Regions from separate parts of the Herbaspirillum sp. Her4 genome, predicted to be linked through region 4. Evidence: predicted binding sites of a transcription regulator. Region 4 holds the regulator's gene; each other region holds the start of a gene.
The links. The regulator LexA, encoded in region 4, represses DNA repair genes until DNA is damaged. The targets are predictions, from matches to a motif close to ACTGTATNNNNATACAGT.
Positions count from the first base shown of each region.

Region 1 (4,849 bases), 920 kb from region 4:
CCAGCATCACGGGCGCGCCAATGCAGCCGATTTCTTCATCATAGGAAAACGCCAGGTGAATCGGCTTTACACGCGGCATGGCCAGGAATTCCGGCACCAGCGCCAGCGAGGTCGCGATGAAACCCTTCATGTCGCAAGTGCCGCGGCCGAACAGGCTGCCATCCTTCTCGGTCAACTTGAAGGGATCGGTATCCCATTTCTGGCCATCCACCGGCACCACGTCGGTATGGCCGGAGAGCACGATGCCGCCTTCAGTGCTGCCGGCATTGGCGCCGGCGGTAGCGGGCAAGGTGGCGAACAGGTTGGCCTTGGTCTGCTCCTTGTTGTGCGCCAGCCAGGAGGAGATGCCTTGCTTTTCCAGGCTGTCACGCACGGTGGTGATCAGTTCCAGGTTGGAGTTGCGGCTGGTGGTATCGAAGGCGACCAGGGTCTCTAGCCATTGGCGGGTGTTCATTGTCTTGCTCCAGTTTCCGTCTGTACAGGTATTCGTGTCTTCAAAAGCACACCGCCGTCTTGTATCAAGACGGCGGCGTCAAAGGCGATAGCTTACCCGGAATGCATCAAGGCTGCTGACCGGCCACTTTCAGGCCCTGGTCGGACAAGCGCAATACGCGCGCGCAGCGGCCTGCCAGTTCGATGTCGTGGGTCACGATCACGAAGGCCGTGCCCAGCGTGCGCGAGAGTTCGATCATCAGTTCGAAGGTGCGATCGGCCGTGCTGCGGTCGAGATTGCCGGTCGGCTCATCGGCCAGCACGCAGGCCGGACGCGTCACCAGCGCGCGCGCCAGGGCCACCCGCTGGCGCTCGCCCCCGGAAAGCTCGCCCGGCACGTGCGTCACGCGCTGCGCCAGGCCGACCTTCTCCAGCATCTCGCGCGCCTGCTCCTGAGCCTCGGCCCGCTTGACGCGGCGAATCATCAGCGGCATGGCCACGTTGTCCAGCGCCGAGAATTCCGGCAGCAGATGGTGGAACTGGTAGACAAAGCCCAGCGACTGGTTGCGCAGCGTGCCGCGCTCGCTCTCGCCCAGGCTGGCGAAATCCTTGCCCAACAGGCTGACGGTGCCGGTGCTGGGCGTATCGAGCCCGCCCAGCAGGTGCAGCAAAGTCGACTTGCCGGAGCCCGAGGCACCGACGATGGCGACTTGTTCACCATGGTAGACGTCGATATCGACATTGCCCAATACCTTCACCGAATACTTGCCCTGAGTGAAGGTCTTGCCCAGGCCGCGCGACGACAGCACGGCCTGGCGATTCTTGATCGGATCGTTGTTATTCATAGCGCAGCGCCTCCGCCGGTTTGACACGAGCGGCTGCCCAGCTCGGATACAGGGTAGCCAGGAAGGCCAGCACCACGGCCAGACCGCCGATGGTATAGACGTCCGACCAGATCAGTTCGGATGGCAATTCAGAAATCACGTAGATGCTCTTGGGCAGGAACTGTACGTGGAAAGCCCGCTCGATGGCCGGTACCAGCACGTCGATATTGAGTGCCACCACCACTCCCAGGCCGACGCCGATGGCCGTACCGACCAGGCCGACCAGGGCCCCCTGAATCACAAAAATATTCATGATGGAGGCGGGAGAAGCCCCCAGCGTGCGCAGGATGGCGATGTCAGCCTGCTTGTCGGTGACCGTCATCACCAGCGTGGACACCAGGTTGAAGGCCGCCACCGCAATGATGAGCGCGAGGATGATGAACATCATGCGCTTTTCGGTCTTGACGGCCGCGAACCAGTTGCTGTTCTGCTGCGACCAGTCGCGCAGGTACAGGTCGCCGCTCAGGGTGCGCGCCAGCTGCTGGGTCACTTCCGGGGCCTGCAGCATGTCGCGGATGCGCAGGCGCACGCCGGTGGGGGCATCCATACGGAACAGGGTTTCGGCATCCTGCAGCTGGATGAAGGCCAGCGACGAATCGAATTCATAATGGCCGGCTTCGAAGATCCCGGTCACCGTGAATTGCTTCAGGCGCGGCAAGACCCCGGCCGGGGTCACCTGCCCTTGCGGCACGATCACCGTGACCTTGTCGCCCAGGCCCACGCGCATGCCGCGCGCCAGCTCACCGCCGATCACGATGTTGAATTCGCCGGGTTTCAGAGAATCGAAACTGCCCTGCTTGACCTGCTTGGCCACGTCCGAGACCTTGGGCTCTTCCTCGGGCAGCACGCCGCGCACCAGCACTCCGCGCAGGTTGTCGTCACGCGTCATCATGGCCTGGCCTGATACATAGGGCGCAGCGCCCAGCACCTCGGGGTTCTGGAAGGTCTGCTTGGCCACCGCCTGCCAGTCCTTCATGGAGCCGGAGGCATCGAAGACTTCGATGTGGGCCAGCACGGAAAGCATGCGGTCACGCACTTCCTTCTGGAAACCATTCATGACCGACAGCACCACGATCAGGGCAGCCACGCCCAGCGCGATGCCGGCCATGGAAATGAGGGAAATGAAGGAAATGAAACTGTTGCGGCCGCTGCGCTTGCCGGCCCGCGTGTAGCGGATGCCGACCAGCCATTCGAACGGCAGGTTTTTAATCAGACTCAAAATTGCTCCGGGAGAGGGCCTGCACAATGTGCTGCCAGTGGCCTCGCCTCCCGGTTCCGGGACGCAATCCTCTGGCCGCACGCCAACACGGGCGAAGACAAAGCGCGAAGTTTGCCACAGTTTGCAGTCATGGCCCATCCCTGGCCATCTGCTCCATACTCGCGCCGGACCCGTCGGTCGTCTGCCGTGAAGCCTGTAGATTCACTTCTACGGCAGAGGTTCGCGCCAAGATGTTTCATATAGTGGATGTGCCTGATGTTGCATCGGGGACTGGTTATATATACAGTATCTCCTTGCCCAGCCATCGCCGATATGAATTTCCCCGCACCATGCCACCCGAACTCGCCCAGGACGTCCCCGACACCAGCAGCCCGCCCACCGGCGAGCGCGACCCGTTTGCGCGCCTGAACGCACAGCAGCGCGAGGCGGTCGAGCATGGCAGCGCCTTGCCAGCAGCACAGCAGCCGCCGCTGCTCATCGTGGCCGGTGCCGGTTCGGGCAAGACCAATACCCTGGCGCACCGGGTGGCCAGGCTGATCCTCGACGGGGCCGACCCGCAACGCATCCTGCTGCTGACCTTCTCGCGCCGGGCGGCGGCCGACATGGGCCGGCGCGTGGGCCAGGTGATCCGCCAGGTGCTGGGGCTGGCGGCCACCGACAGCCCGCCGCAACTGCCCTGGTCAGGCACCTTCCACGCCATCGGCGCGCGGCTGTTGCGCGAGTACGCGGCCGTCATCGGCCTGGAAGAAGACTTCACCATCCAGGATCGCGGCGATTCCGAAGACCTGATCGGACTGCTGCGCCACGAGATGGGGCTGTCCTCTACCGACAAGCGTTTTCCGCTGAAGGGCACTTGCCTGTCGATTTATTCACGTGCGGTCAATACCCGGCAAGACCTGGGCACCGTGCTGCAGACACAATTCCCCTGGTGCCGGGAATGGGAGAGGCTGCTGGGCGAACTTTTTACCCGTTATGTCGAGGCCAAGGAAGCACAGCACGTGCTCGATTACGACGACCTGCTACTGTTCTGGGCCGACATGCTATCCGACCACGAGATTGCGCAATCGGTCGGGGCGCGCTTCGATCATGTGCTGGTGGATGAATACCAGGACACCAACCGCCTGCAAGCCGAGATCCTGCAACGAATGAAGCCCGATGGCGCCGGCGTGACCGCCGTGGGTGACGATGCCCAGTCCATCTATTCCTTCCGGGGCGCGACGGTGCGCAACATCCTCGATTTTCCCGAGCTGTTCACCCAGCCGGCGCGGCTGTTGACGCTGGAACAGAATTACCGCTCCACGCAGCCCATCCTGCAGGCCTCCAACGCCGTCATCGCCGATGCGCCGGAACGGCACGTCAAGCAGCTCTGGAGCGACAAGCCGTCCTCACAGAAGCCGCAACTGGTGGTCATCCCGGATGAGGCCGAACAGGCGCGCTGGGTCGCCAACCGCATCCTGGCGCATCGTGAAGAAGGGCTCACCCTGAAATCCCAGGCGGTGCTGTTTCGTACCGCCACCCACAGCGCGGCGTTGGAACTGGAGCTGGTCCGGCGCAACATCCCCTTCGTGAAGTTCGGCGGACTCAAATTCCTGGAAAGCACCCACATCAAGGACCTGCTCTCGCTGCTGCGCCTGGCGCACAATCCCAGCGGGCGCATGGCGGGCTTCCGGGCGCTGCAACTGATTCCCGGGGTCGGTCCCGCTACGGCCAGGAAGGTACTGGACCTCATGGCCGCCGCCAGCGACCCGGCCGATGCGCTGCTGAACTTCGGCGCACCCGCCAGTATCGCCCTGCAATGGCAGGCCTTTGCCGACACCTACGACCTGATGCGCCGCGCCAGTGCCAGCTGGCCGACCGACATCCAGGCCGCGCGCGACTGGTATCTGCCGCACCTGGAGCAGCGCTATGAAGACGCCGACGCCCGCGCTGCCGACATCGAGCAACTGACCGCGCTGGCCAATGGCTATGCCTCGCGCGAGAAATTCCTGACCGAACTGACGCTGGATCCGCCCGAAGCCAGCAGCGACTTCTCCGCTCCGCCCTACCGCGACGAGGATTACCTGACGCTCTCCACCATCCACTCCGCCAAGGGCCAGGAATGGCGCTCGGTCCACGTGCTCAATGTGGTCGATGGCTGCATCCCGTCGGACCTGGCCACCGGCAGCGAGGCCGAGATCGCCGAGGAGCGGCGCCTGCTGTACGTGGCCATGACGCGTGCGAAGGAGTATCTGCACCTGGTGGTGCCGCAGCGTTTCTACATCACCCAGCAGACCGCGCAGGGCGACCGCCACGTCAACGGCATCCGCAGCCGCTT
Region 1 is NZ_CM176330.1:4,362,654-4,367,502, forward strand. It holds gene argE (acetylornithine deacetylase) at 1-454, opposite strand, end outside; gene lolD (lipoprotein-releasing ABC transporter ATP-binding protein LolD) at 561-1,277, opposite strand; gene ACWFUC_RS19785 (lipoprotein-releasing ABC transporter permease subunit) at 1,270-2,535, opposite strand; gene ACWFUC_RS19790 (ATP-dependent helicase) at 2,865-4,849, shown strand, end outside.
Region 1: a site for LexA is predicted at 2,805-2,822, ahead of ACWFUC_RS19790 (ATP-dependent helicase). Genes of this name have one in related genera too.

Region 2 (4,849 bases), 1.9 Mb from region 4:
CGCGGCTGCACCGCACCGGTGAGCGATTGCGCGCCGTGATTGTCTTCGGCGAAGCGCACCGTGGCATCGTACATCGGTGCCCAGGTCGGAATCCGCGCTTCATCGATGATGCCGTAGCGCTCCCAGTTCTTGCGCACCACAAAGCCGATCTTGCGGCCGATAGGCTGCTCGCCCTGGGCAACGCGGATATTGCGGATGTTGTGGGCGATTTCGTAGGCGTCTTCGACCGACAGCGGCTCGGACTCGGAAATGCGCGGGATGATGCGGGACTGAGCGCGGGCATCCAGCAACTGATGCGCGTAGCGGAGGGCTTGGCTCGACATTAGCATGGAGGGCTCACATCGAAAGATAGTGAATAGCTATCCATTGTCGATGACGATTAATTTTTGCACAAGCAAAAACTCGCTTTTATACGAGATCTGACAAAAAATTCATCAGATTGACCTGCTCCGCGTCATGCTGTTTTTCAGTGGCTGCAACAGTCCTGTCCAACTTGAGAATGGCAGAGCTCATGCGCCCCAGAGTTCACCGTTCGGACCGGTTTGCGGCGCAGTCACGCCGAAATGCTGATAGGCCAGCCCCGTGGCGATGCGCCCGCGCGGGGTGCGCTGCAGGTAGCCTTGCTGGATCAGGTAGGGCTCCAGCACGTCTTCGATGGTGTCGCGTTCTTCACCGATGGCCGCCGCCAGGTTGTCCAGCCCGACCGGCCCACCGCCGAACTTGAAGAGCACGGCCTCCAGCAGCTTGCGGTCCATCAGGTCGAAGCCGACCGGGTCCACGTCCAGCATCACCAGAGCGGCATCGGCCATCTCGCGGGTGATGCGCCCCTCCCCCTTGACCTCGGCATAGTCGCGCACGCGGCGCAGCAGGCGGTTGGCGATACGCGGGGTACCACGGCTGCGGCGGGCGATTTCCAGCGCGCCTTCCTCGACAATGGGGGCATTGAGCAAGCCGGCGCTGCGCGTGACGATGCGGGCCAGCTCTGGCGGGGTATAGAACTCCAGCCGGGCGACGATGCCGAAGCGGTCGCGCAGCGGATTGGTCAGCATGCCGGCGCGGGTGGTGGCGCCCACCAGCGTGAAAGGCTGCAGGTCCAGCCGCACCGAACGGGCGGCCGGGCCTTCGCCAATCATGATGTCGATCTGATAATCCTCCAGTGCCGGGTAGAGGATTTCCTCCACCACCGGCGACATGCGGTGGATCTCGTCGATGAAGAGCACGTCATTGGCTTCGAGATTGGTCAGCAGCGCGGCGAGGTCGCCCGCGCGCTCCAGCACGGGGCCCGAGGTCTGGCGCAGGTTCACGCCCATCTCGCGGGCGATGATGTGGGCCATGGTGGTCTTGCCCAGGCCGGGCGGGCCGAACAGCAAGGTGTGGTCGAGCGGCTCGCCACGCTTGCGGGCGGCCGAAATGAAGATTTCGAGCTGGGCGCGCACCTTTTCCTGGCCGACGTATTCGTCCAGCTGCTTGGGCCGCAGGGCGCGCTCGATGGCTTCCTCGTTGGCCGAGGCCGGGGTGGCGGAGATGATGCGCTGTTCGGAGAAATCGTCGGTCTGGATGCTCATGCTCTAATCCTTGTCTGGCCGGGCTCAGCCCTTGGAGAGCGCCTTCAGGGCCAGCTTGATGCCGTCCGAGACGCTGCTGTCCTTGGGCACCTGCTTCATGGCCAGGGTCGCTTCCTTGTCCGAATAGCCCAGCGCCAGCAGGGCATTGAGGATGTCGGCCGAGGCGTCGCTGTGGACCACGCCGGCCACCGCGCCAAGATCGGCACCGAGCTTGCCCTTCAGTTCCAGCAGCAGGCGTTCGGCGGTCTTCTTGCCGATGCCGGGCACGCGGGTCAGGCGCCCGGCTTCCTGCAGGGTCACGGCCTGGGCCAGGTCGGCCACCGACATGCCGGAGAGGATGGACAAGGCCGTGCGCGCCCCCACGCCGGAAATCTTGATGAGCTCCTTGAACGTATTGCGTTCTTCGGCGGTCCCAAACCCGAACAGGATGTGCGCATCCTCGCGGATGGCCAGATGGGTCAGCAGCGTGACCTTCTCGCCCAGGCCCGGCAGGTTGTAGTAGGTGCTCATGGGCACGGCCACTTCGTAACCGACGCCCTGGCAGTCGACCAGCAGGTTCGGGGGGATTTTTTCTAGAAGAATTCCGGAGAGGCGACCGATCATGGCGTCAGGGATGTGCGTGGGAGGCAGCTTCTGTGATAATCCCGCGATGATACAGCACTGTTCGGATAAACAGTATCCAAGCCACCCTCAGAGATGAAGACAAAGGAAAAACATGGCCGGTAGCGCCTTCTTCGCATTGATTGACGACATCGCCACCGTGCTCGATGACGTTTCCCTGATGACCAAGGTGGCCGCCAAGAAGACGGCCGGCGTGCTGGGCGACGACCTGGCCCTCAATGCCCAGCAGGTCGCGGGCGTACGCGCCGAGCGGGAATTGCCTGTGGTCTGGGCGGTCGCCAAGGGTTCGTTGAAGAACAAGGCCATCCTGGTACCGGCGGCGCTGGCCATCAGTGCCTTCATCCCCTGGGCGGTGACGCCGCTGCTGATGCTGGGGGGCGCTTTCCTCTGCTTTGAGGGCTTCGAGAAACTGGCCCACAAGTATCTTCCGCACGATGACGAACATCATGAAGTCGCCGCCAAGGCGGCGGAGGACGTCGATCCGCTGGTCTACGAGCAGGAAAAGATCAAGGATGCCGTGCGCACCGACTTCATCCTCTCGGCCGAGATCATCGCCATCACCCTGGGTACCGTTGCCGGTGCGCCGCTGCAGCAGCAGATCACGGTACTGGTCGGCATCGCACTGATCATGACGGCGGGCGTGTATGGGCTGGTGGCCGGGATCGTCAAGCTCGATGACGGCGGCCTCTACCTGGTGCAGCATGCGGGCGCAAGCGCCTGGGGACGCTTCAAGGCCGGTATCGGCCGGGCAGTCCTGGCGGCCGCACCGAAGATGATGCGCAGCCTGTCGGTGATCGGGACGATTGCCATGTTCATGGTCGGCGGCGGCATCCTGACCCACGGCCTGCCCTTCGCGCATCACGCCATCGAGGTGGCGGCGCAAGCGGTGGAGGCTATCGCGGTCGTCGGACCGATCCTCGGGGCGATCACCCCGGCGGTCTTGAATGCCCTCTTCGGCGTGGTCGCAGGGGCAGTGGTGCTGGTGGTGGTGAAGCTGGCGCAGCGCGTGCTGTCGCTCTTCAAGAAAAAGCACTAACCGACCAGACGCCCGCCACGCATGCGGATGCCCTTGCGCGCCAGCGCCGGGGCCAGCGCGCCGAGGTCCGACAAGACCCCTCCCCCATGCGCATGGCAGATCGCCACGCCCAGCGCATCGGCGGCGTCGGTGCCCGGCAGGCCGGGCAGCTTCAGCAGCCGCGCCACCATCTCCTGCACCTGCGCCTTCTGGGCGCGTCCATGGCCGGCCACAGCTTGCTTGACCTGCAAGGCCGTGTATTCGGCTACCGCCAGGTCGGCGGCCACCAGCGCGCAAATGGCCGCGCCGCGCGCCTGTCCCAGCAGCAGGGTGGATTGTGGATTGACGTTGACGAACACTTTTTCGATGGCCGCGCAGTCCGGTGCATAGGACTTCACCACTTCGCCGACGCTGGCCAGGATCACCTTCAGGCGTGAAGGCAGGTCGCCATCCGGCGTCTTGATGGTGCCGGAAGCGATATAGGAAAGCGTGTTGCCCTGCTTGTGGATGACCCCGAAACCGGTGGTGCGCAAGCCAGGGTCGATACCGAGGATTTTCATGCCCGCCAGTCTAACCGATCAGGCGGGCAACCCGTGTCAGAACAAGACGCCCTGCCCCGGATCCGCGGTTTTCTGGCGCGGGCGGCGCTGGGTGGTCGAGGGCAGGCCACTCTTGCGCGAGCCGTGCTTGTCCTGGATGGCATCGGCTTCCGCGCGCGCGCTACTGCGGCTGCGCTGGCCGCAGAGGGCATCTTTGGCCTGCTTGAGGGCCGTCTTCTCATCCACGATGGGGTCGGGATAAGCCGCCGTGCCGAGTTCCGGCACCCAGCGCCGCACGTACTCCCCCAGCGGATCATGATCGCGCGCCTGCTTGGACGGCGAATAGATGCGCAGGGTGTTGATGCCGGTGGTGCCGGATTGCATCTGCATCTGGCTCCAGTGGATGCCCGGTTCGAAATCCAGGAACTGCCGCGCCAAAAACAGCCCCGGCGCTCGCCAGTGCAGCCACAGGTGATAGGCGGCAAAGCTGACCAGCATGGCGCGCATGCGGAAGTTGAGCCAGCCGGTAGCGCACAGCTGGCGCATGCAGGCATCGATCATGGGATAGCCGGTGCGGCCTTCGCACCAGGCATCGAAACATGCCTGCGCCTCCGCACCCCACGGCCCGCCATCGCCGGGACGCAAGCCATCGAGCGAACGCGCCACATTGCGCCATTCGATATCGGGCTGGTCTTCCAGCTTCTGCACGAAGTGGCAATGCCAGCGCAGGCGACTGGAGAATCCGCGCAGGCCATACGCCAGCTCGCGGTCAGCCGTGTGTTCGATGGCCAGCTCGGTAGCCTGGTGCACGCTGCGCATGGAAATGGTACCGAAGGCCAGATGCGCGCTGAGCCGGCTGCAGGCGTCGGGTGCGGTCAACGGACTGGACATGCCGCGCCGGTATTCGCGCCCGCCGCCACCGAGGAAGGCGCGCAGCGTATCCCACGCTGCCGCCTCGCCGGCGGGCGGTTGCAGGCGCACCTCGGGCAAACCCAGTGCGGTCAATGTGGGCAGCTTGTCGGGCTGCATCCCTTGCGGCGCACGGAAGCCGACAGGATTGGCAATCTGCACCGCCTGCATGCGCTGCACCCAGCGCGCGGCCCAGCCAT
Region 2 is NZ_CM176330.1:1,567,422-1,572,270, reverse strand. It holds gene ACWFUC_RS07210 (2-keto-4-pentenoate hydratase) at 1-329, opposite strand, end outside; gene ruvB (Holliday junction branch migration DNA helicase RuvB) at 510-1,565, opposite strand; gene ruvA (Holliday junction branch migration protein RuvA) at 1,590-2,168, opposite strand; gene ACWFUC_RS07195 (DUF808 domain-containing protein) at 2,281-3,222, shown strand; gene ruvC (crossover junction endodeoxyribonuclease RuvC) at 3,219-3,761, opposite strand; gene ACWFUC_RS07185 (FAD-binding domain-containing protein) at 3,798-4,849, opposite strand, start outside.
Region 2: a site for LexA is predicted at 2,225-2,242, ahead of ruvA (Holliday junction branch migration protein RuvA). Genes of this name have one in related genera too.

Region 3 (4,849 bases), 220 kb from region 4:
AGGGCTTGTGCTGCTGCATCCGCAAGGGCAAGGGTTCGGCCAGCAGCCACAGCGGACGCGGCGGCAATCGTGCCGCATCGGTGTTCAGGGCAGCCGGCAGGCTGGCGGGGCTCTGCATCACGCTGCACCAGCGGTTGGCGATCTCGGGCCGGTGATCGGCGCGCGGGGCGGCCTGCTGCACCTTGTCCGCGCCCAGACGCGCCACCAGCAGTTCCAGCAGGCGCTGATGATCCTCGGCACTGCCGCCGGGTTCGGGGAAGAGCATCTCGCTGGCCGCGTGCTGGCTTTCCAGTTCATCGGCGGCCAGCCCCAGGGCGATGGCGGGGGCGGGCAGGGAGGAACGGGCCAGTTTTTCCTTGACCAGGGTGTGCAGGTGGTCTTCCTGCCAGGCCGGGACCGACAGCGCTACCTGCAGCTCGGTCGGCGCCACTGCCTGCCGTCCGCGTTCATGTTCCAGCCACAGGCGCAGCTTCTTGATGGCCAGCTGGCGTGCCGTCAGCCAGCCGGCCAGCTGAGCCAGCAAGCCCTGGGCATAGGCGGCCAGGATGTCGGTGTGCTCGATGCGGTCCGGCAGCTCCACCCGGGCCTGGAAGGTTGGCGGTGCCACGATCCAGTCATGCACTTCGGGTGCGGCACCATAGGCGCGGTCCAGCATGCCTAGCAATTCCTTGCCGCAGCGGCGCTGCAAGCCGGCGCGGGGCAGGCGCTGCACCTGGCCCAGCTGCCGGCAGCCCAGCCCGTGCAGCCATTCCAGATGGGCACGGGCGGCGGTGAGCAGAACCACCGGGAGACGGTCCAGTCGGCGCTGCAGGGAATGGTGGCTCAGGGTGCGCACGTAGCCATAGCGTGCCAGCAGCCAGGCCCCGGTCGCCGTGACGGCACAGGACAGGGTGGCCGACAGTCCCAACCGGGCAATGGTCACCCGGATCTTGCGGCACAGGGCCCGGATGCCGCCGAACAGGCGCAGGCTGGCGCCCACTTCCAGCAGGATGCAGGCCTCTTCGGCCAGCGTGACCTGGGGCGTGTATTGCAGCAGGGCCAGGGCGGCTTGCTGCAAGGTGGTTTGCTCCCGCAGGATATCCCGCTCATTCAGATGCGCTTGCGGTGCCAGCAACTGCACGCCGCCACGCCGCATGCCTTCGTGCACGCCCAGCGCGCGCGCCGGTGCCGTCAGGGCGGATACGCGATCACGCTCGAAGACCACGGCCGCTGCCTCATCCAGCCAGTTCGGACGGAAGACTTCCAGCGGCAGCAGTGGCAGGTGTACGGCGATCCACAGGGGTGACATGGCGTTGCAAATTCGGTGAAGGCAGCAAAGGGAGAAACAGGCTTTGTTCGCGCAGCGGGCCGCGGCGCTTGAGAAAACCGATCTCCAGCCCGTCGCGCGCTGACTTGAGCGTCAGCCGCAGGGGTGCGGGGGAAGGCTCGCGCGCGCAGGACAGCGGCCGTAGCATGAAGAACAGCGTCTGACCGGCCTGCGCCGCCACATGCAGGCGTCGCAGCAGGTCATGATCGCCCTTGCGCAAGCGCGGCTGCCACATCAGCAGGGCCTGGCAACTGTCGGCCCGCAAGACCTGCTCGGCAGCCCAGCAGGCGTCGGCCGCATGATCGGCCTGCAACTGCAGCAGCCGTGATGCTTCCACCCCCATATGCGCCCAGCCGGGGGCATTGACCTGGTGTGGGGCCTGCAGCAGGGCGATCCGGCCAGCCTGCGGCGGGCGCCGGGCAGTGGCGGGCGCACGCGCCAGTACCGGGCGCAACAGGCGCAGCTCGCCCACGCCGTCCTGCGGCAGCAGCAGCTCGATGAGCACCCCGGGCGGCCAGCCGCGTTCGGGCAGCTCGGCATCCAGCGCCTCGAATCCGCTGGAGACACCGCGCGCACCACCGCGCGCCAGCTGGGAGGCCAGCCAGAGCGAGGGGTGGATGATTTCCGGACGAGGGACCGGAGAGCTGGATGTCAACATGGCAAGAAAACGAGGATGCGAAACAGCAATAAAGTGCGGGTAAAAGCAAAGACTGTATAAATATACAGTAATTGTTTTGAGGTGTGAAAAAAACTGCCTTTGGGCTTCCAATCACGTGCAATTTCCTGAAGGCAATGCCGAAGATTGCTGATCCATCAGCAATTGATACCGAAAATGGAAGCTCATCTTCAGTTTTTCCTACATGTCTGACAGCCATTGCTGACCTTGGCAGAAGAGCTCTTCCGATAGTGAGGATCGGTGAGGCTTTCTACACTGCAGATGTGGACAAAAGTTGGGTTGTCATTTGCATGCTCGCGCAGAGCAAGAGGGCGGCGAATGACAAATGTCTGCTCCATTCGATCATCCAAGACAAGGAGTCACACATGGCAAATTCACAAAATCCGGGGAACAGCAATCGCGGCTTCGCCGCCATGGATAGGGAGAAACAGCGCCAGATCGCCAGCATGGGAGGCAAGGCCGCCCACGCCAAGGGTGCCGCCCATGAGTTCACCTCCGCCGAAGCCCGGGAAGCCGGACGCAAGGGTGGTCTGAACAGCCATGGCCGCAAGAATGCCGCCGCGGCCGCCGCTGCTCAGAACGGCAATGGTGGCAATGGCGCCAGTGCATCGGCCCAGCCGCAAATGAACCAGAGCACGCCGCAAGAGGGCAATGGCGCCCAGCAGCCGCAGCAGTCGGACAGCAATCCCCAGCAGCAAGGCTGAGAAAGCGGCCCCAGCGGCTACCTCAGGCAGACTCAGCCGCCGTACCAGGACCCTGATCGCATCAGGCAGCCGTTCCAACGAAGGACCCTGCGCTCCACTGGCTTCAGGAACCGGGCGGTGCACCTAGTCGATAACAATAAAACGAAAGGCGCGTTGAGCGCCTTTTTTGTTGCCTGCAGCCCGCCTCCGATGGGAGGCTTCAATTGCGTGCCAGATCATCCATCATCGGCACCAGCGCCAGCAGGAACAATGCGGCTGCCAGCGGCATGGTCGCCAGGAAGCCCAGCGCCTTGAAGCCAAAAGCACCCGTCACGCCCCCCAGGAAGAACATCAGCAGCAAGGACGACAGCAGCATGAACTTGCGCCGCGCACCCGGCACGGGATCTTCCGTCACCGCCTCATGGGGCTGGCGGGGGGCCAGGGTCCAGTAGCACATCTTGCCGATCTCGATGCCGATGTCGGTGACCAGGCCCGTGACGTGGGTGGTACGGATCTCTGATCGCGAAATCTTGCTGATCATGGCATTTTGCAGACCCATCACGAAGCACAGCAAGGCCGCGGTCACCGGCACGAACAGCAGACGGTGATTTTCCAGATTGCTGCCGAGGATGCCAAAACACAGCAACAGCATGGCTTCCAGCATCAGCGGCATGGCGTATTCGCTGTGCAGGCCGCGCCGCCGCGCCCAATTGATCATCACCGCCGAACAGGCCGCTCCCAGCAGGAACGACAGCAAGGCACTGGCGCCGGCCACCAGCAGCAGGGTTTCCCCCAGCACCAGGTTGTCGGCCAGCGAGGAGACGATGCCCGACATGTGCGAGGTGTATTGGCCCACGGCCAGGAAACCGCCTGCATTGACGGCGCCGGCGATGAAGGCCAGCGAACGCCCCAGATGGCGGTTGGAGAGATCGGTGCGCGCCGGACTGGTCAGACGGCGCAGGTAATTGATGGGCATGACGGTTCCAGACAGAGAGGCAAGCACCCCAGGCGACAGCATCCCCCAGCCACCCCTGCGCAACGTCTGCCTCTCCTGTCCCCCCGGAGAGACTCATCTTCGCCGCTTCCTACGCAGAGTGCCGGTGGCTTCTTGCTGCCTTTGCCTTCAGTGTTTCTTATGCTGACAAGAATACTTCTTCCTGGCCCGGCGCGGGGAAAGAGGCTGCATTGCCTGACCTGCGTCAGTGGCGCGGGCCGCACAGGTTTCTTCCTGCCAGGTCTTTCACCTTGAACAGAGGAGCACACCATGAGCATTCCCATCGACATTCCCGGCGGTCACCATCTGGGCGAACTGAGCGGCCCCGTGGCCGATGCGCAAGGAGCACCGGTCATGCAGCCAGGCGTGCAGCAATCCGAGGAAGGCGGCTTTCGCGGCATCGTACTCATCGGCGCTTCCCCGCAAGCGCCGCAGGAGCCGGTCTCCACCCATGTCTGCCCGATGTTGCGCACGACCAGCGAACTGGCCTATGCCGATGCTCTGGCGTTTATCGCCGGACAGGGCAACTGAATCATTCGAACCATGCGAACCATGCGAACCATTCTTCAGGTGAAGAAACCAATGCGGATAAACATGAAGATAAAAAAGGCCGCCTGGGGAGGCGGCCTGAGGGGGAGGGATATAAGACGCCGGGGATCGGGGGAATCGCCGGAGAATTTCTGCTTATGAAAACGACTCGTGGGGATAAACCGATGGGGGATGGACTGTATTCATGACACGACGGAGGGGGACGTTCGTATCGGAATGTGGGGTCCTCGGTTTCGAGTTCGTTGAGATGCATAGTAGCGATGCAGCGCAAAAAAGAAGATCGGACAGTGTCCAATAAACGCGTAGGAAAACACCTACAGCGCGTCTCTTCAGATGCCCCGCAAAGCCGCGCCAGTACTAGTTGTGGCCGATATTGACCTCGTGCATGTCACTATTGCGCACTTCCGGCAATTCGAAGTCGCCAGAAGGCGACACTTCCTGTGCCGGACGCACCGGTGCAGCGGGCAAGGAAATCTCCGCCAGTGCGTTGCCCACGCCGCGATTCTGGGTCTTGGCGGCGACGTCGCCCAAGCTCACCATGCCGACCAGATTCTTCTGGCGGTCCATCACGGGCAGGCGGCGGATCTGGCGCTGCACCATATCGTCCAGCACATCATCTACAGGCTCATCTTCGTAGCACC
Region 3 is NZ_CM176330.1:3,666,049-3,670,897, forward strand. It holds gene ACWFUC_RS16580 (Y-family DNA polymerase) at 1-1,288, opposite strand, end outside; gene imuA (translesion DNA synthesis-associated protein ImuA) at 1,215-1,964, opposite strand; gene ACWFUC_RS16590 (KGG domain-containing protein) at 2,348-2,686, shown strand; gene ACWFUC_RS16595 (YoaK family protein) at 2,886-3,641, opposite strand; gene ACWFUC_RS16600 (hypothetical protein) at 3,930-4,190, shown strand; gene ACWFUC_RS16605 (CBS domain-containing protein) at 4,566-4,849, opposite strand, start outside.
Region 3: a site for LexA is predicted at 2,016-2,033, ahead of imuA (translesion DNA synthesis-associated protein ImuA). Genes of this name have one in related genera too.

Region 4 (4,849 bases):
GCGCTTGCCCGCCAGCGAGGACTTGCCATCCCATTTCGGAATGACCTCGAACAGCTTGTGGATCAGGCGGTAGACGTGGGCGCGTTCCTTGGTGGTGAGGCGGCTCTCGTGGCACTCCCAGCCTTCCTCGAACTGTCCGCGCAGCAACAGGGTCAGTGCCAGGTTGTGCTTGGCGGTCGGGTAATTCGGCCGCAGCGCCAATGCCGTGCGGAAATTGCCGAGCGCATCGTCATAATCGCCATGATCGTGCTGGATCGCGCCGATGTTGTTGTAGGTGAGGGCGTGCTTGGGGTCCAGCGCCAGGGCCTGCTTGAACATGCGCATGGCATCGTCGAAGCGGTCGCCCGTGTTGAAGTAGCTTGAACCGAGCTTGACGTAGCCATTCGGATCCTTGGGCGCGATCTCGATGACGCGCAGCAGGTGTTCGTGAGCTTCTTCGATTTTGTTGATTTTCAGATAACTATCGGCGATCTTGTTGTGGGCGTAGGTGTCCTGGGGATCGAGCAGGATGGCGGTCTTGTGGGACTCTACGGCCTCCTTGTACATCTCCATGGCATGAAAGGCTTCGCCCAGGGCGGTGTGGGAGGGAGCGAAATTGATCTGGTATTCGAGCGACTTCAGAATCGTGGCGACCGCCTCGTCAAAGCGCCGTGCGTCGATCAGGGCGCGGCCCAGGTGCGACAGCGGGCCCGGCGCATTCGGTTCGCGTCGGGCCGCATCCTCGAAATATTTGATCGAGGCTTCCGGATCATTCTTTTCGTGCAGGGCATTGGCCAGGCCGATGCGTGCCGCCCGGTTCTCCTTGTCGATGGCGATGGCGCGCTCGTAGATGGCGATGGACTCGTCGATGCGATCCTGACTCAGCACCGTGCCGGCCAGGTTGCTCAGGTATTCGGCGTTGTTCGGATCGGCCTCGATGGCCTTGCGCAGGTATTGCTCGGCTTGGGCGAACTGGCCTTCCTGCATGGCGATCAGTCCGCGCGCGTGGTTGGCAAACACCAGATTGGGGGCGCGGGCCAGTACGGCTGTACAGATCGTCTTGGCTTCCTCGGTCTTGCGATTGTCGAGCAGGTCCAGACATTTGCGAACGTCCAGCAGATCCTGCAGGTTGGACTTGGCGGCCGCCGGGGCCGGAATATGTTTGCCGTGCTTGTTGCTGCTCTTGCGCGTCGACATCGAAAAGGGTCCTCTTGGTTGGGCGCATCCATTGCGCCGGGCATAGCTGTCCATCAAGGATGATATGCGTAACCGGTCACAGGTGAAGAGCTAAATAGAAAGCAAAAAACCTCCGTTTTAAGCGGAGGTTCATGCATAAACAAGCGATCAGTCGCCGCTGGCAGCGTCTTTCCTGCGGTCGGGCCTGCGCGCCGGCCTGAATTCAGTTCCAGCTGCGCAGCAATCCCACGGCCAGTCCTTCGAGTGCGAACTGGTCGTCTTCCGGCTTGACGATGATGGGCTCGAATTCCGGATTCTCGGGGAAGAGGGTGATGACGCTGCCGCTCTTCTGGTAGCGCTTGACCGTGACCTCGTCAGCCAGGCGGGCCACCACGATCTGGCCATTGCGCGCCTGGTCGGCGCGCCGCACGGCCAGCAGGTCGCCGTCCAGGATGCCGGCGTCGCGCATGGACATGCCGCGCACCTTGAGCAGGTAGTCGGGCTTGGCCGGGAACATGGCCGGGTCGACCTGGTAAGTCTTTTCCACGTGTTCCTGGGCCAGGATGGGGGAGCCCGCTGCGACGCGCCCGATCAGCGGCAGGCTCAGCTGCATCAGGGCGGGATGGGGCAGGGCCATCTGGCGTGCAGTACTGATGCCTGTGGTACCTGATTCGCGCAGGCGGATGCCGCGCGAGGTGCCGGGGGAAATCTCGATGGCGCCCTTGCGGGCCAGGGCCTGCAGATGCTCTTCGGCGGCGTTGGCGGAACGGAAGCCCAACTCGGCAGCGATCTCTGCACGCGTGGGAGGGAAGCCGGTGTTCTCGATGGCGTTCTTGATCAGGTTCAGGATCTGTTCCTGGCGCGCAGTCAGTTTGAGCATGAGGGTGGCCTTTCTCGGAGGGAAGGCTGTCTGGATGAACAGTCTGTATTTTTATACAGGTGCAATCCTTGTGTCAACGGCAACATGCATATTCCGGGGCGGAAAAGGCAAGCTTTCTCATTTATATAGAGCGCGCTGCAACTGAAGAATCTGGTTTTGAGCCGCTGGCGGCGATGTGCAGGGCCCGCGTTGTGGCCCCGCGGCCGCAGTGGCGTGACGCTGGCATTGCTGTCAGGACGGAAACCTAGTATGATCTCGGGTTTTCCTCTTCCCACACCCGTCTTGACGCCGGGGTGGGCGTCTTCAATAAGTCCATAAGGAGTCTACATGCGTCATTATGAAATCGTATTTATCGTCCACCCGGACCAAAGCGAGCAAGTGCCGGCGATGATCGAGCGTTACAAGGGCATCGTCACCACCCGCGGCGGCAAGGTCCACCGTGTCGAAGATTGGGGCCGTCGCCAACTGGCTTACCAGATCCAGAAGCTGGCCAAGGCTCACTACGTCTGCCTGAACATCGAAGTCGACAGCGAAACGCTGGCTGAAATCGAAACCGGCTTCAAGTTCAACGACGCCGTCCTGCGCCACCTGACCGTCAAGATGAAGAAGGCCGAAACCGGTCCTTCGCCCATCCTGAAGGCAGTGCAGAAGGAAGACGCGGCCAAGAGCCGTACCGAAGCTCCGGCAGCTTAAGCGCTGCGACACCATAGCGGAGAGTGAACCAGCTTCAAGTCATCGCCAGCCTGGCCGAACGTGATGTATTGCGTTATACGCCGGCCGGTATCCCGATTGTCACTGCCAGGTTGCAGCATCAGTCGGAGCAGACGGAGGCTGGCATGAAGCGTCAGGTCGAATTCGAGATCGCGGCGCTGGCAGCGGGGGAAATCTCCGGTGCGCTCAACAGGGCGGCACTGGGTGAAGTCTTCCGGTTCACCGGCTTTTTGGCCCGCAGGAATCGCAACAGCAAGAGCGTCGTGTTTCATATCGTTGATTTTGGCCCGGTCGCGCCGGATTGAGCGGCGCAAGGTAGCCAAACAGACCTTACCCAATTTTTAGATACAGGAGCCAACCATGGCATTCGGTAAAAAGTTCGATAAAAGCAAGCTGAAAAACAAGCGCCAACAGCAAAACCCGCTGTTCAAGCGCAAGAAATTCTGCCGTTTCACCGCCGCTGGCGTTGAACAGGTCGATTACAAGGACGTGGACACCCTGAAGGACTTCGTCCAGGAAAACGGCAAGATCATGCCGGCACGCCTGACCGGTACCAAGGCCCACTACCAGCGTCAAGTTGACACCGCCATCAAGCGCGCGCGTTACCTGGCCCTGCTGCCGTACACCGATCTGCACAACGCCTAATCAGCGTCGAGAAATAGGAGAAAAACATGCAAGTCATTCTGTTGGAAAAAATCGTGAATCTCGGCGGTCTGGGTGATGTCGTGCGCGTCAAGGACGGTTTCGCACGCAACTTCCTGATCCCCCAACGCAAGGCCCGCCGTGCTACCGATGCAGCCATCGCTGAATTCGAAGCCAAGCGCGCTGATCTGGAAAAGGCTGCCGCCGAGAAGCTGGCCGCTGCCCAAGCCCAAGGCGAAAAGCTGGCCGGCGCTACCGTGGAAGTGTCGCAGAAGGCCGGCGTTGACGGCCGTCTGTTCGGTTCCGTGACCAACTTCGACATCGCTGAAGCCCTGGGCAAGAAGGGTTTTGCTGTCGAGAAGTCGCAAGTGCGCCTGCCCAACGGCCCGCTGAAGACCGTTGGCGAACACCCCGTGTCGGTGGCTCTGCACACCGACGTGGTGGTCGATGTCACCATCGCAGTCAAGGGCGAGCAAGCGTAATACGCCTGTTTGCTGCAATTCGTTTTGCAATAGAAAAGCCGGGTTCGCCTGGCTTTTTTATTGTCAGTTGTACCAAGACACGCCGCCACTGGCCATCGTCATGGCGCGGCTTGTCAATGGCTTCATATTGCATTCGTTCGCATGAAGCATCTGGTCGTGCAAAAACGTTCGGCCGGACCTACGGCTTCACATCAGCAGGTTATAATGCGCGCCATGAAAGAATCGTCCCGCGGCAATCCAGAATTTTTCCGTGGCCAGAGAGAGTCATCGGACCCCCAGCTCGATGCGCTCCGTGTGCCGCCCCACTCCATCGAGGCCGAGCAATCGGTGCTGGGCGGCCTGCTGCTGGACAACGCAGCCTGGGACCGTATCGCCGACTTCGTCAGCGCTGAAGACTTTTACCGCTACGATCACCGCATCATCTTCGAGCACATCGTCAAGCTCATCAACAGTACCAAGCCGGCCGACGTCATCACCGTCTACGAAGCCATGTCCACCAGTGGCAAGGCTGAAGAAGTGGGCGGGCTGGTTTATCTGAATGCACTGGCGCAAAACACGCCTTCTGCGGCCAACATACGCCGCTATGCCGAGATCGTCCGTGATCGCGGCATTCTGCGCAAGCTCATCACCGTGGCCGACGAGATTTCCGGCAATGCCTTCAATCCGCAGGGCAAGGATGTGAAGTCCATGCTGGACGAGGCCGAATCCAAGATCTTCGCCATCGCCGAAGAAGGGTCGCGCGGCTCTCAGGGCTTCATGGAAATCCAGCCGCTGCTCACGCAAGTGGTCGAGCGCATCGACGAACTTTACAATCGCGACAATACCAGCGACATCACCGGCGTTCCGACCGGGTTCATGGACCTGGACAAGATGACCTCCGGCCTGCAGCCGGGCGACCTGATCATCGTCGCCGGCCGTCCTTCCATGGGTAAGACCGCTTTCTCGATCAACATCGGCGAACATGTCGCCATCGAGTCGG
Region 4 is NZ_CM176330.1:3,447,054-3,451,902, forward strand. It holds gene ACWFUC_RS15630 (tetratricopeptide repeat protein) at 1-1,176, opposite strand, end outside; gene lexA (transcriptional repressor LexA) at 1,379-2,035, opposite strand; gene rpsF (30S ribosomal protein S6) at 2,363-2,728, shown strand; gene priB (primosomal replication protein N) at 2,752-3,051, shown strand; gene rpsR (30S ribosomal protein S18) at 3,107-3,391, shown strand; gene rplI (50S ribosomal protein L9) at 3,418-3,870, shown strand; gene ACWFUC_RS15660 (replicative DNA helicase) at 4,075-4,849, shown strand, end outside.